Regions from separate parts of the Agrobacterium sp. DKPNP3 genome, predicted to be linked through region 1. Evidence: riboswitches for the same ligand, from Rfam matches in the RefSeq annotation. Region 1 holds a riboswitch; each other region holds the start of a gene.

Evidence for each region. A riboswitch is a leader RNA that binds a small molecule or an ion and turns the genes downstream of it on or off. The one in region 1 is predicted to bind thiamine pyrophosphate.
Region 2: it holds a riboswitch for thiamine pyrophosphate, as region 1 does, so the genes downstream of both, ACUTJJ_RS12140 (ABC transporter permease) here and thiB (thiamine ABC transporter substrate binding subunit) in region 1, are expected to answer to the same signal.
Region 3: it holds a riboswitch for thiamine pyrophosphate, as region 1 does, so the genes downstream of both, thiC (phosphomethylpyrimidine synthase ThiC) here and thiB (thiamine ABC transporter substrate binding subunit) in region 1, are expected to answer to the same signal.
Region 4: it holds a riboswitch for thiamine pyrophosphate, as region 1 does, so the genes downstream of both, thiM (hydroxyethylthiazole kinase) here and thiB (thiamine ABC transporter substrate binding subunit) in region 1, are expected to answer to the same signal.

Annotation. Positions count from the first base shown of each region.
Region 1 is NZ_JBQYSN010000023.1:3,167-6,531, reverse strand. Features, by position in the region: gene ACUTJJ_RS09050 (ABC-F family ATP-binding cassette domain-containing protein) at 1-610, shown strand, start outside; gene ACUTJJ_RS09045 (VOC family protein) at 693-1,085, shown strand; TPP riboswitch at 1,131-1,241, shown strand; gene thiB (thiamine ABC transporter substrate binding subunit) at 1,278-2,291, shown strand; gene thiP (thiamine/thiamine pyrophosphate ABC transporter permease ThiP) at 2,311-3,365, shown strand, end outside.
Region 2 is NZ_JBQYSN010000036.1:22,788-26,152, reverse strand. Features, by position in the region: gene ACUTJJ_RS12150 (hydroxyethylthiazole kinase) at 1-293, opposite strand, end outside; gene ACUTJJ_RS12145 (ABC transporter substrate-binding protein) at 290-1,240, opposite strand; gene ACUTJJ_RS12140 (ABC transporter permease) at 1,237-2,022, opposite strand; TPP riboswitch at 2,147-2,249, opposite strand; gene ACUTJJ_RS12135 (TadE/TadG family type IV pilus assembly protein) at 2,433-3,365, shown strand, end outside.
Region 3 is NZ_JBQYSN010000005.1:83,741-87,105, reverse strand. Features, by position in the region: gene thiC (phosphomethylpyrimidine synthase ThiC) at 1-1,281, opposite strand, end outside; TPP riboswitch at 1,377-1,488, opposite strand; gene ACUTJJ_RS02815 (acyl carrier protein) at 1,670-1,921, shown strand; gene ACUTJJ_RS02810 (acyl-CoA dehydrogenase family protein) at 1,921-3,102, shown strand; gene ACUTJJ_RS02805 (amino acid--[acyl-carrier-protein] ligase) at 3,107-3,365, shown strand, end outside.
Region 4 is NZ_JBQYSN010000013.1:32,556-35,920, reverse strand. Features, by position in the region: gene ACUTJJ_RS06030 (CoA transferase) at 1-533, shown strand, start outside; gene ACUTJJ_RS06025 (SDR family NAD(P)-dependent oxidoreductase) at 530-1,300, shown strand; TPP riboswitch at 1,581-1,677, shown strand; gene thiM (hydroxyethylthiazole kinase) at 1,728-2,528, shown strand; gene thiE (thiamine phosphate synthase) at 2,525-3,160, shown strand; partial or broken gene ACUTJJ_RS06010 (bifunctional hydroxymethylpyrimidine kinase/phosphomethylpyrimidine kinase) at 3,208-3,365, shown strand, end outside.

The sequences.
Region 1 (3,365 bases):
CGGTGGCGAACGCGCGCGCCTCATTCTCGCGCGTATTCTGGCGCGGCCGACCAACCTTCTGATCCTCGACGAGCCCACCAACGATCTCGATATCGAAACGCTCGACCTCCTGCAGGAAATCGTTGCCGGCTTCTCCGGCACGGTCATCCTCGTCAGCCACGACCGCGATTTTCTCGACCGCACCGTGACCTCCACGATCGCGCCTGTTAATCCCGACCAGCCTGACGGGCGCTGGATCGAATATGCCGGCGGCTATTCTGACATGATGGCGCAGCGCAAGGGTGCTGCGGACGAAAAGCGCAAGGCGGAGAAGCAGGAAAAGGCGAAAGCGTCATCTTCCGCCTCGGCATCGCAGGAGCCTGCAAAGACGAAGGGTAAACTCTCCTTCAAGCAGAAATTCGCGCTCGAAAATCTGCCGAAGGAGATTGAGAAGACCCAGGAAGAGATCGCAAAACGGGAACAGCGTATGGCTGACCCGGAACTCTTTGCCAAGGACCAGACGACCTTCAACAAACTGGCGCAGGAAATGGAAAAGCTGCGTGACAAGCTGGAGGCCATGGAAGAGGAATGGCTGGAGCTTGAGATGCTGCGCGAGGAGCTGGAGGGCTGATGCAGCGTAACTGGTCCATCCGCGCTTTGACACACAGGCGGAATTGACGTTCTATGCCCGCTCTTCATGGAGGAGGTCTGAAATGCGCATGATTTTCGTCAACCTGCCGGTCAAGAGCATCGAAGTATCGAGAAACTTCTTCACGGCACTCGGTTTCAGCTTCAATCCGGAATATTCCGACGACCGCACGCTCTGCATGATCGTAGAAGAGAACATCTTCGTGATGCTTCTTCAGGAAGAGCGTTTTCGCGATTTCATCAACGGTGAGATTGCCGACGCCAAAAGCAGCACCGAGGTGTTAACCTGTCTTTCCGCCGGCAGCCGCGAGGAAATCGACCGGATGATCGCAACGGCCCTCGCGTCTGGTGGCAACGGCTGGAAGCCGGTTCAGGACCACGGCTTCATGTATGCCGGCAGCTTCCAGGATCCCGACGGGCATGTCTGGGAACTCGTGCATATGACGCAGCAGGGCTGAGACGAGCCATCTTGCCAAGATAAGGCGAGGGGACTACACCATCATCTTGATCTAACGGGGTGTCTTGTGCGCTTTTGTGCAGAAGGCTGAGAGGCTTGCCAACCCGAAGAACCTGATCCGGTTCATACCGGCGGAGGGATTAGACGGCTTTTGGACAGGCGGCTATTTCCCTTTTTGTTTGAGGAGATGCCCGTGCGCCGTCGTTTTTTTCCGAATTCTGTCATCGTCGCTTTGCTGCTTCTGCTCGGTTTTGCTGAGGCGCAGGACAAACAAGAGCTCACTGTTTATACCTATGAAAGCTTTGTTTCGGAGTGGGGTCCAGGCCCTAAAGTGAAGGAAGCTTTTGAGACGGTCTGCAACTGCACGGTCAATTTCGTCGGTGTGGCGGATGGTGTCGCGCTGCTCAACCGGTTAAAGCTCGAAGGCACTGGGTCCAAAGCCGATGTCGTGGTTGGTCTCGACACAAATCTCATCGCGGAAGCCAAACAGACCGGGCTTTTTGATGTCAGCGGAATTGACGCCTCGGCTGCCAAGGTGCCGGGCGGTTACAAGGACGATGTCTTTGTGCCTTATGACTATGGTCACTTCGCCGTCATCTACGACACGCAGACCGTCAAGATACCGCCGGCAAGCCTGAAAGAGCTGGTGGAAGGGGATCCTTCGCAAAAAATCGTCATTCAGGACCCCCGCACCTCCACGCCGGGGCTTGGGCTGCTGCTGTGGGTAAAGTCCGTCTATGGCGACAAGGCCCCTGAAGCCTGGGCGAAGCTTAAAAAGCGCATTTTGACCGTCACGCCGGGCTGGTCAGAATCCTATGGCCTATTCACCAAGGGTGAGGTGCCGATGGTGCTGTCCTACACGACCTCTCCTGCCTATCACATGGTTGCTGAAAAAACTGATCGGTACCAAGCCGCGCCGTTCTCTGAAGGTCACTACATCCAGATAGAGGTTTCCGGCCTTCTCAAAAATGCGCCGCACAAGGAGCTGGCAAAGCAGTTCCTTGCGTTCACGCTCACGCCGGGCTTTCAGGATGCCATTCCCGAAAACAACTGGATGATGCCGGCCGCGGCCACCTCCAAGCCGCTGCCGGAGGCGTTTTCAAAGCTTGTGGTGCCGCAGAAGACATTTCTGATGGATCCGGAAGAGGTGGCGAAGAACCGCAAAGTGTGGATCGACGAATGGCTTGCCGCCATGAGCATGAACTGAGCAAGAGGCACGCTTCCGCATGATGTTGCGTCGGGATTATCGACGGTCGATCATCCTCGGAACGGCGGCTTTTGCCGCCGTTTTCCTGTTCATGGCGCTCGCTGTCGCAGCCCTTTTTACCTTCGATGCGGGAGGATCGGCCGCCGGGGTGATGGATCCCTATACGCTGCGTATCCTGCGTTTCACACTATATCAGGCAACGCTCTCTACGGTTTTTTCCATTGTCTTGGGGCTGCCGGTAGCGCTGGCGCTTGGCCGACGCCGGGCCTTTCCCGGGCGGATCTGGGTGATCAGGCTGATGGCGGTGCCGATGGGGCTGCCTGTCATCGTCGGCGCCTTCGGCATTATCACCATCTGGGGCAGGCAGGGGTTGTTGAACACCGTCCTGACGTCCGCCGGCCTTGACGAGCCGTTCAGCATTTACGGTCTTTCCGGCATCCTCATCGCCCATGTGTTCTTTAATCTTCCGCTTTCGATCCGGCTGATGCTGGCGACGCTGGAGCGGATTCCGGGCGAATATTGGCGCATGGCGGCAAGTCTCGGCATGGGGCCGGTTTCGACTTTCCGTTTTATCGAATGGCCAGCGGTCGCTCGGGTCATGCCCGGCATCGCCGGCCTCGTTTTCATGTTGTGCGCGACCAGCTTCACGCTCGTGCTGCTGCTGGGCGGCGGACCGGCCGCCACCACACTTGAGGTGGCGATCTATCAGGCCCTGCGGTTCGATTTCGATCCGCAGCGGGCGATCGCGCTGTCTGTCTTGCAAATTGCGCTCACCGCCATTCTCCTTGGCCTTCTTGCGCTCCTTCCTTCCGCTGAGGCCGAGATTCCGTCGCTTGGCCGGCCCCTTCGCCGGTTCGACGGCCGGGGCATTGGTGTCCATCTATGGGATGGTGGGGCTATCACTCTTGCCGTTCTCTTCATTAGCCTGCCGCTTATCGCCATCGCCGTCTCGGGACTGAGTTCCGACCTGCCGCGCCTTCTGTCCGCGCCAATTTTCCGGCGGGCGGCGATGACCAGCCTTGCAATCGCCATGCTTTCGGCGACGTTCGTCATCGTCTGCTGCGTGGCGATCAT
Region 2 (3,365 bases), on a different contig from region 1:
ACGATCCACGGCTTGCCAGATGCATTTGCGATTTCGATCGCGATGCGAATGACCTTACGTCGCTCCGAATCCAGCGTGCCGAGGTTGACGGTCAACGCATCCGCCCTGGCAACGAAGCTTTCGATTTCCTCGAGTGAGGTCGTCATGGAGGGAATGCCGCCGACGACGGTGATGCCGTCGGCGGTGAATTTTTGCACCACGGTATTCATCAGGCAATGGACGCGTGGGCGCGTTTGCCGCACGCGGTCCAGAATTTCGGCGGCCTTTGCCGCTGTCGGGAAATCGCCGCTCATGGCTGTTGCAACTCCACGGCAATATCCTCCGCTGCGGGGGCCTGCTTGATCAGCTGCATCTGCTGCATGAAGGCGCCGAAACGGGTGTATCGGGTGCGGTCGAGTGCTGCCGGGCGCTTCGCAAAACGCGGCAGCGTGTCGAAAAAGGCCTGCTTGTTCAGCGCGTCATCAAGGTTCGGATAGGCCTTGATGAAGAGTTGCCAGGCCTCCTGCGGATGGTTGGTAATGTAGATCGCGGCCTGTTCGACAGCAGAAAGAAAACGCGGCAGGCGGCTGTCTTTGGTGAGGTCGCGATGAGTGACGAAGATCAGCTCGTCATAGGCAGGCACCCCGTTTTCTTCGGGAAAGAAAGATCGTCCTTCATGGCCCTCTAGCTTCATCTGAGTCAGTTCGAAATTGCGGAAACCGCCAAGCGTGGCGTCCACCTTGCCGGCGATCAGCGATGGCGAGAGTGAGAAATTGACATTGACGAGTTCGACATCGTCCTTCGTCAGCCCGTCTTTCTCCAGCATGCGCTTCAGCATCGCATCCTCGAACCCGGAAACGGAAAAACCGACCTTTTTGCCTTTCAGGTCCTTCAGGCTCTTGATCGGCCCATCGGCGAGAACCGTAACGGTGTTGAGCGGTGTTTCCACCAGCGTGCCGAAACGGACGAGCGGCAGGCCGGCTTCGTGGTCGAGATAAAGGTTCGGCTGGTAATGTACGCCGATATCGGCCTGTTTCGCCGAGACGAGGCGCGGCACTGCGGAGGGATCGGCTGGCGGCACCAGTTCCACTTCCAGCCCGGCCTCGGTGAACAGGCCGCGCTCCCTGGCTATCACCATCGGGGCATGATCAGGGTTAACGAACCATTCAAGCAACACAGTCAGCTTCTCGGCGGCCTCAGATTGCATGGGCGCAAGCACGCTTGCCGCGGCGATGGCGATGGAAAGAAGCGTTCGTTTCATGGTGCCGACAGTCTCCGGAAATATCTGAATGGAATGGTGTGTTCTGTTTCCTTGGCCCAGGGGGCCAGATTGGCTGTCGCCCGGTCGACGATCAGCCTGAGCAGCACGGCCATGACGGCCAGAATGAGCATGGCGGCGAACATGGTATCTGTCTGCATACGGGCATTGGACTGGATCATGACGAAACCAAGTCCCGCCGATGCGCCCACCCATTCGCCGATGACGGCGCCGAGCGGGGCGAGTGGTGCGGCGACCCTCAAGCCCGAAATCAGCGAGGGCACTGCCAGTGGCACGCGCAGCCGTGTGAGGATCTGCCAATGGCTCGCCTGTGTCAGCGAGGCGGCGTCGAGGATGGCGCGGTCCGTGCGGTTGAGGCCATCGGTGAAAGCCGAAGCGACGGGGAAGAAGATGATAACCGCGGTCATCACGACTTTCGAGGCCATGCCGAAGCCGAACCAAAGGACAAGGATGGGAGCGAGCACGAAGACCGGAAAGGCCTGTAAGACCAGAACCATGGGCCAGACAAGCCGCCCAAAGCGCGGGGTGGCCGCAATCGTGAAGGCAACGAGAATACCAGCGGCAACGCCTGCCGCGAGACCGAGCGCCATTTCGCCTGATGTCACCATGGCCTGGCCGAACAGGAAACCGGGCTGTCGCCAAAAGGCGGCGGCGACATCGGCGGGCGGTGGCAGAATATAACGCGGCGGCGCAAGCAGCCATGTTCCCGCCTGCCAGAGAAGCAGCAGAAGACCGACACCATTCAGCGCATGGGTGGCACGCATGAGCCGGTCCTCAGACGCAAACGCACCACGTGCGAAGGGAGGAAGTGTTCAGCGTCATCGTCGTCTCCAGATGTGACGATCACATAGATCAAGCATAGCGGAGAAGAGAATGGGCAGCCCCTTGAAGGCGCGACAGTTCCGTTCCTACGCCGGCATGACCCGGATCAGGTTCAAGGGTCCGGCTCGTCGCCATCTCAGCACCGTCAGGTGCTCCCCTCGGAAGAGCTTGTTTTGTAAGACATGATCTAAAAATGTCAACGGCTCCGCCGACAGATCATGGGTCTTCTATATATTACTTAAATATAGTTATTAGTAATATCGGATTTATTGGTAATTAGTTATATAGATAAACTATATCGCAACGACACTGAAATAAACCTCATCCGAATTCTGATAATTCGGAGCTGATCTTGAAAAACATCTGGCGGGACAAGTCTGGAAACTTTGCGATTCTGAGTGCTCTGCTGATCATACCGATCATCGGATCCGCCGGCGTTGCGCTGGATGTCGTTCGAGCCATGAGCGTGAAATCCGATCTTCAGATGGCAGCGGATTCTGCGGCTCTGGCCGTGGTTGCGGAAAGTTCAGCCAGTGCCGAGGCTGCACGGCGAATGGCCAGCAACGGCGTCGTTTCGGTTGGAAAGGAAGAGGCTGAAGCTTTTTTTCACAGCAATCAGCGGGGGAACCCGGAATATCGCCTATTGGAGCTCGATATACAGGTGAAGAAGAATAACACCGTGATCGAATCGTCATTGAGTTTTAAGGCTTCGCTTAATACAACGCTCTCCAGAGTCCTGGGAAAGGATTTCCTGACTGTCTCCGGCAACGCAACTGCCAAATATGAGACGGAAACCTATACCGACTTCTATCTGCTGCTCGACAACTCGCCTTCCATGGGCGTCGGCGCAACGCCCGCCGATGTGGCAACGATGAAAGCCGCCCTCGGTTGTCAGTTCGCCTGCCATGTCACGTTGGCGGACGGATCTTCCGATCCCAACAGCAGCTATTTCCGGCTCAAAAACAAGGATCCGCAGGCGAAGGGATACATCAACGCGACGACGCGCATCGACGTGGTTGCAAAGGCGACTGCGAGTTTGATGGACACAGCTCAGGACACGCGCAAAAAACCTGATCAGTATCGCATTGCTGTCTACACTTTCGGAAAGACAGCAGAGGATGCCTTTTTTAACAAGGACCTTCCGGAGATTGTCTCGCGTACCTCGGATTTGCAGGCGGCCAAAAAAAAGATCAGAGGAATTGAGTTGATGTCAGTTCCAGGCCACAATTATAAAAGCGACCAGCATACGAATTTCGACCGTGCACTGACGAGGATAATACCGAAG
Region 3 (3,365 bases), on a different contig from region 1:
CTGTTTGTCCATATTCTCCTTGATCTTGTGCATCGGTACATGGCCGGGGCCTTCGATCATCACCTGGCAATCCTTGGCCCAGGCGACCTGCGTCAACTCGCCCAGCGTTTCCAGCTCGGCGAACTGCGCAGCGTCATTGGCGTCGGCGATCGAGCCGGGACGCAGGCCATCGCCCAGTGAGAAGGAGACATCGTAAGCCCGGCAGATGTCGCAAATCTCCTCGAAATGCTCATAGAGGAAGCTTTCCTTGTGGTGATGCAGACACCACTTGGCCATGATAGAGCCGCCGCGCGAAACGATGCCGGTGACACGGTTAACGGTCAGCGGAATGTAGTGCAGCCGCACGCCGGCATGGATGGTGAAGTAATCCACGCCCTGCTCCGCCTGCTCGATCAGCGTATCGCGGAACACCTCCCAGGTGAGATCCTCGGCAATGCCGTTGACCTTCTCCAGCGCCTGATAAAGCGGCACGGTTCCGATCGGCACCGGCGAATTGCGGATGATCCATTCGCGGATATTGTGAATGTTGCGGCCAGTCGACAGGTCCATGACGGTATCCGCACCCCAGCGGATTGCCCACACCATCTTCTCAACCTCTTCCGCCATGGAGGAGGTGACGGCGGAATTGCCGATATTGGCGTTGATCTTGACGAGAAAATTGCGGCCGATGATCATCGGCTCAAGTTCCGGGTGATTGATGTTGGCAGGGATAATGGCACGGCCGGCCGCCACTTCCTGACGCACGAATTCCGCCGTGACATAATCAGGAATATGCGCGCCGAAACTCTCGCCGTCACGAGCGAGCTTCTCCTTCGCTGCCTCACGCCCGAGATTTTCGCGAATGGCGATGAATTCCATTTCCGGCGTGATAATGCCGGCCCTGGCATAGGCAAGTTGCGTCACCGCCTTGCCCTCGGTCGCTCTCAGCGGCCGATGACGCACGGCAAATTCAGGCGTCAGGCGCTCGCCAGTAGCAAAACCGTTGTCCTCCGGCTTGACGTGCCTTCCCTCATAAGCCTCGACATCGCCGCGGGCGACGATCCACTCGTGACGCAGACGCGGCAGACCCTTTTCGATCAGGACAGGATGGGAGGGATCGGTATAGGGACCCGAGGAATCATAGACAGTGACCGGCGGTTCGCCGGCCGTCGGGTGCGCGGCGATTTCGCGCATCGGCACGCGGATTTGCGGATGCAAAATGCCCGGCTTGTGGATTTTCGTGGAAGCGGCATGCGGCCCGGTTGTGACGGAGAGAGGGATGGTCTTGGCAGCGATATTCATCTTGAGGCTCCAAAGTTTGACAGTGGAGACCCAGTTCGAGCCGGAATGATGGAAAATACCTGGGTGCCGACACGAAACGCCATGCGCCCGCCCGCCTTCAGGTCTTTGCACCGTCCCTACGCCAGTATGAACTGGATCAGGTTCAACGGGTCACTGCGCATGAAAGCAGAATCTCAGCCCCTTGACGGGACACCCCTGGTGAATGGCGACAGGAAAAAACACCCCCGGCCTTTTGTCAAGACCACGATCCGCGCTTGGCAAAGATGCCCAAATGGCGCATTCTTCCGTTAGTTGCAATTAACCTATTGGCTTAGGCGAATATTATCGTTTGCGTCGTAACGATAAGCACAAACCATCCTGATGTGAGATTCATGGGAGATACGTCTGAATGAACGCGACTATACGTGAAATACTGGCGAAATTCGGCCAGCTTCCAAGCCCCGTCGATACGATTGCAGATGACGCCGATCTTTACGCGGCTGGCCTTTCTTCCTTTGCTTCCGTGCAATTGATGCTGGGAATAGAAGAGGCATTCGACATCGAGTTTCCGGATAACCTGCTGAACCGCAAGTCATTTGCCAGCATCAAGGCCATTGAAGACACCGTTAAGCTCATTCTGGATGGTAAAGAGGCAGCCTGATGAACGTGACCGTCGCGCCGCAGGATAACACGCTGTCCGCGCGCGCGGGCCGTGTCGCAATCGTAGCCGCCAAGCATGCGGATGACGTCGATGTTGCCGGTCGGTTTCCACAGGAAGCCATCGACGCATTGCGTGCAGAGCGCTTGCTCGGCATCCAGATACCCTCTCCTCTCGGCGGCGAAGGCGCGAGCCTTCAGGAGATCGCCAATATCTGCGCCCGGCTCGGCCAGGCCTGTTCAGCGACGGCGATGATCTTCGCCATGCACCACATCAAACTTTCCAGTCTTGTGGAACACGGGGTGGACAGCGCCTGGCACACCGGCTTCATGCGCCGGGTGGCCGGTGAGCAACTGCTGCTCGCCTCGGCCACCACTGAAGGCGGCATCGGCGGCAACCTGCGCAATTCGATCTGCGCGATTGAAGTCGAAGGCGACAGCTGCCAGCTGGAAAAGGATGCGACCGTTATCTCCTATGGCAGCAATGCCGACGCGATCCTCATCACCTCGCGCGCCCACAAGGATGCAGCGCCCGCCGATCAGGTGATGACCGTCTTCCTGAAAAACCAGTACACGCTCGAAAAGACCCACACCTGGGATACGCTCGGCATGCGCGGCACCTGTTCGGACGGCTTCCTGTTTCGCGGGCAAGCGCCGGCAGCGCAGATTTTCCCGAAGCCCTTCGCGGAAATCGCTGCACAATCCATGCTTGCAAGTTCGCATCTGCTGTGGAGCGCCGTCTGGTACGGTATTGCCTCCGACGCGGTGCTGCGCGCCCAGTCCTTCGTCAGGGCCGCAGCCCGCAAGTCGCCCGGCACCGCCCCTCCCGGCGCTATTCGCCTTGCGGAGGTTTCCAGCAAGCTGCAGGTGGTGAAGTCCAACGTCATCGCTGGCGTCAAGGCCTATGAGGACACCAAGAGCGACCCGGAAAAGCTGATGTCCATGGCTTTTGCCGTCGCCATGAACAACGTGAAAATCTGCTCTTCGGAAACCATTCTTGAAATCATCGATCACGCCATGCTGGTCTGCGGCATCATGGGCTACAAGAACGGCACGCCCTATAGCCTTGGCCGACACCTGCGCGACGCGCATTCCGCACGCCTGATGATTTCCAATGACCGGATTCTCGGCAATTCCGCCAACCTCCTGCTGGTTCACAAGCAGGACACGAGCCTTTTGGGATAAGACCATGGACATGCAAACATCGTTCCTCGATCGACTGTTCGAAGAAGGCCTGCTGATTGAAACGGGTGTGGATGGTCTTTATGGCCGCAGTGGCCAGTTTGAGGACGTCATTGCCGCATTCGAGCGGCTGATCGACCGAACCGGTGGTGCCGACGGTGCCGAGGCCATCCGTTTTCCGCCCGGCATCAACCGCGCTTACTTCGAAAAAAGCGGTTACATGAAGAGCTTCCCGCAGCTTGCCGGCACGGTCCATTCCTTCTGCG
Region 4 (3,365 bases), on a different contig from region 1:
CGGCACAGCGTCGGGCAATCAATCCCAACTTGATCGACGTCTGCCTTGACGCCTATGGCTGGACAGGTCCGTGGAAAGGACGACGCGGCTTCGACAGTCTCATTCAGATGAGTACCGGGATCGCCGATACTGGCATGCGTTTGATGGGTCGTGATCGCCCGACGCCGTTGCCCGGACAATCCATCGACCACGGGACAGGTTACTTGATGGCCGCCGCGGTAGTTCGAGGCCTGACCGAAAGACTGCGCACCGGGCGCGTCCTCGAAGCCCGCGCATCGCTGGCACGCACCGCACAATTGCTGGTGTCCGCTGGCCACCAATCCGCCGATACGACGGCGTTCTTGCCAGAACAGCAGGAAGACTTGTCGGATGCAATCGAGCGCACCGGTTGGGGACCGGCGCGGCGTTTGCGACCGCCTGCTGCAATTGATGGCGTCACAATGGGCTGGGATCTTCCCGCCCCGAAACTGGGATCATCGCCGCCGGTCTGGCTGAACACCAAATCGACCTCATCCACGGAGCTTACATCATGACCAAAACAGTTGTTATCAGCGGCGGCGGCAGCGGTATCGGTTTGGCGACGGCGCGATATTTTGCGGAACGCGGTGCGCAAGTGGCCATCATTGGCCGAAGGAAGTCCGTTTTGGAGGATGCCGCAGCTGCAATTGCGCGCGAGTTTCCGCAGGCACCGAATGTCTTGGTGATTGCGGGTGATCTTGGAAACGCGCCGGAGGTTGAGGCCATTAAAGCTGATCTATCGGACCGGCTTACGACCCTTGACGTGCTGGTCAACGCTGCGGGCGGTCACGTGCTGCGTCAATTTCCGGCTGAAACCTATGCTGACGGATTGGCGGGTGTGGCCCGCCGCTGGAACGACAATTTCCGCAACAACACGCTTGCCGCTGTCCTTCTCACAGAAGCTCTTTTGCCACAATTGCGGTCTCCGGGAGGACGCATCATTCTCCTGAGCTCGATCGCGGCCTATCGCGGCTCAGGAAATGGCTGCTACGGTGGTGCCAAGGCAGCCCTGCATCCTTACTGTTTCGATCTTGCCAAGTCGCTGGGCGGCAAAGGCATCACGGTCAACGCAATTGCGCCCGGCTATGTGTCCGAGACGGGCTTCTTTGGTACAGCTCTGTCTGATGCGCTGCATCAGGCCAAGATTGCCGAAACGATGAACGGCCGGGCCGGCATCCCCGCAGATATCGCTCATACGATTGGGTGGCTTGCCTCTGCTGAGGCTGCACATATCACTGGGCAGATCATTCAGGTCAACGGGGGCGCAGAGCGTGGACGCTAGCCTCGGTTTTCCACGACACATGAAGTCAACGCACTTAAATGCACAGCCTTGCACACAAGGATATGCTCGCTAACCTTGCAAAGAAATAGCGCAGGATTTTTCCTGAGGAGATCTAACCCGATCCTATTTATAGCTTCCTCGCTGGGAAATCCGAGTCGTCGGAATCATACTTCAATCATGAAGAAGCAACATAAACCAGCTTGCAATAACTCGCTGAGTCCCAGCCGGGCTGGCTGCTTTTTAAAGTGACAATCGTTCGGTTCTCTGCAACAACGAACACATTGAGAGACAGGGGCGTTCGTCGAAAGGCGGGCTGAGAAGTACCCTTGGAACCTGAACCAGATAATGCTGGCGGAGGGAGTCGCTCGGGATCTTCGCAGGCTTTTGCGTTCCGCTCCCGCGTCTTGCTCCGTTCGAAAGGAGCAACATGCAGCAGACCTCGCCCGGAAGCCTACTGACGGCGCTACGCGCCGATCCGCCGCTCGTCCAGAACATCACCAATTTCGTGGCAATGAACATCGCCGCCAATGTGCTGCTCGCCGCCGGGGCTTCTCCCGCCATGGTCCATGCCGAGGAAGAAGCGAGCGAGTTCGCAGGCATCGCCCGCGCATTGACTATCAACATCGGCACGCTGTCAGCAGGCTGGATGAAAGGCATGCGCAGCGCCGCAGATGCCGCCAACCGTGCTGGAAAGCCCTGGGTGCTCGATCCTGTGGCGCACTATGCGACGAGTTTCCGACGCCAGGCGGTCGATGCGCTACTGGCCCATCGCCCGACTATCATTCGCGGCAACGCTTCCGAGATCATTGCCTTGGCCGGTGGCACCAGTCGCGGGCAAGGCGTCGATAGCCGCGATCCGGTAGAGCAAGCGCAGTCCTCTGCCCGCATCCTCGCGAAAGCACACGGGGCGGTCGTCGCTGCCACTGGCGAGATCGATTTCGTTACCGATGGCGAGCGGGCCTTCGTTGTCGAAGGTGGGTCGCGTTTCATGCCTGCAGTCACGGCGCTGGGATGCTCACTCACCTGCCTCGTTGGTGCTTTAGCGGCGGTTTTCCCGACCGATCCGCTTGTGTCCTCTGTCGCGGCGCTCACCATCTTCGCAGTGGCAGGCGAAAACGCGGCGCGCCAAGCGGATGGCCCGGGCTCCTTTGCGTGGCGTTTCCTTGACGCGCTTTCCGCCCTTGATGGCCCGACGCTCGACAGACAGGCAAGGATTCGTGCGGCATGAAAAGCTTCGACCTCTCGCTCTATCTCGTTCTCGATCCTGATCTCTGCGCCGAAGTCGGCATGGTAGAGACGGCCCGCGCCGCGGTAGCCGGTGGCGCAACGATCGTGCAATTGCGCGACAAGCACGCCGACACGGCGGCGATAATCGAAACCGGCCACGCGCTGAAGGCAGCGCTGGCGGGCACCGGCGCATTACTCATAGTTAACGATGACGTCGAGGCGGCGATCACTATCCGCGCCGACGGTCTGCACATCGGTCAGGAGGACATGGATGCGCGCAGAGCCCGCAGACTGATCGGCCCTTCCATGATCCTTGGCCTCTCCGTCGAGACGGAAACGCTGTCTGCCGCAGTGGACGTCGATCTCGTCGACTACGCCGGCATCGGTCCTGTCTTCGGAACGCCGACCAAGCCTGATCACAAGCAGCCAATCGGCTTAGACGGATTGGCCAGGTTAATTTCAATATGCCCGGTCCCGTCGGTGGCGATCGGAGGCCTGAAAGCCGGGCATGTTGATGAGGTGTTTAGAGCGGGCGCCCAAGGGCTTGCAGTCGTTTCGGCCATATGTGGCAGGCCGGATCCACGCGCAGAGGCTGCGCTTATCGCGGAACGAATCAGAAAGGTCAAAGGGTGATATGCGACATTCTTTCGATCGCCGGCTCTGACCCATCCAGCACGGTCTGGTTCGAGGCAGCGAGAGTTCAGGCAGTTAATACGCGCGTCACTGGCTGCACCCTCTCCAGCGCGCTCGCCGTCGAACTCGCCAACGGGGGGGCAACTCAGCCAAGCGATGGCGGCTGCCAAAGCCTATGTCGCCAAGGTGGGTACGCTCCACATCG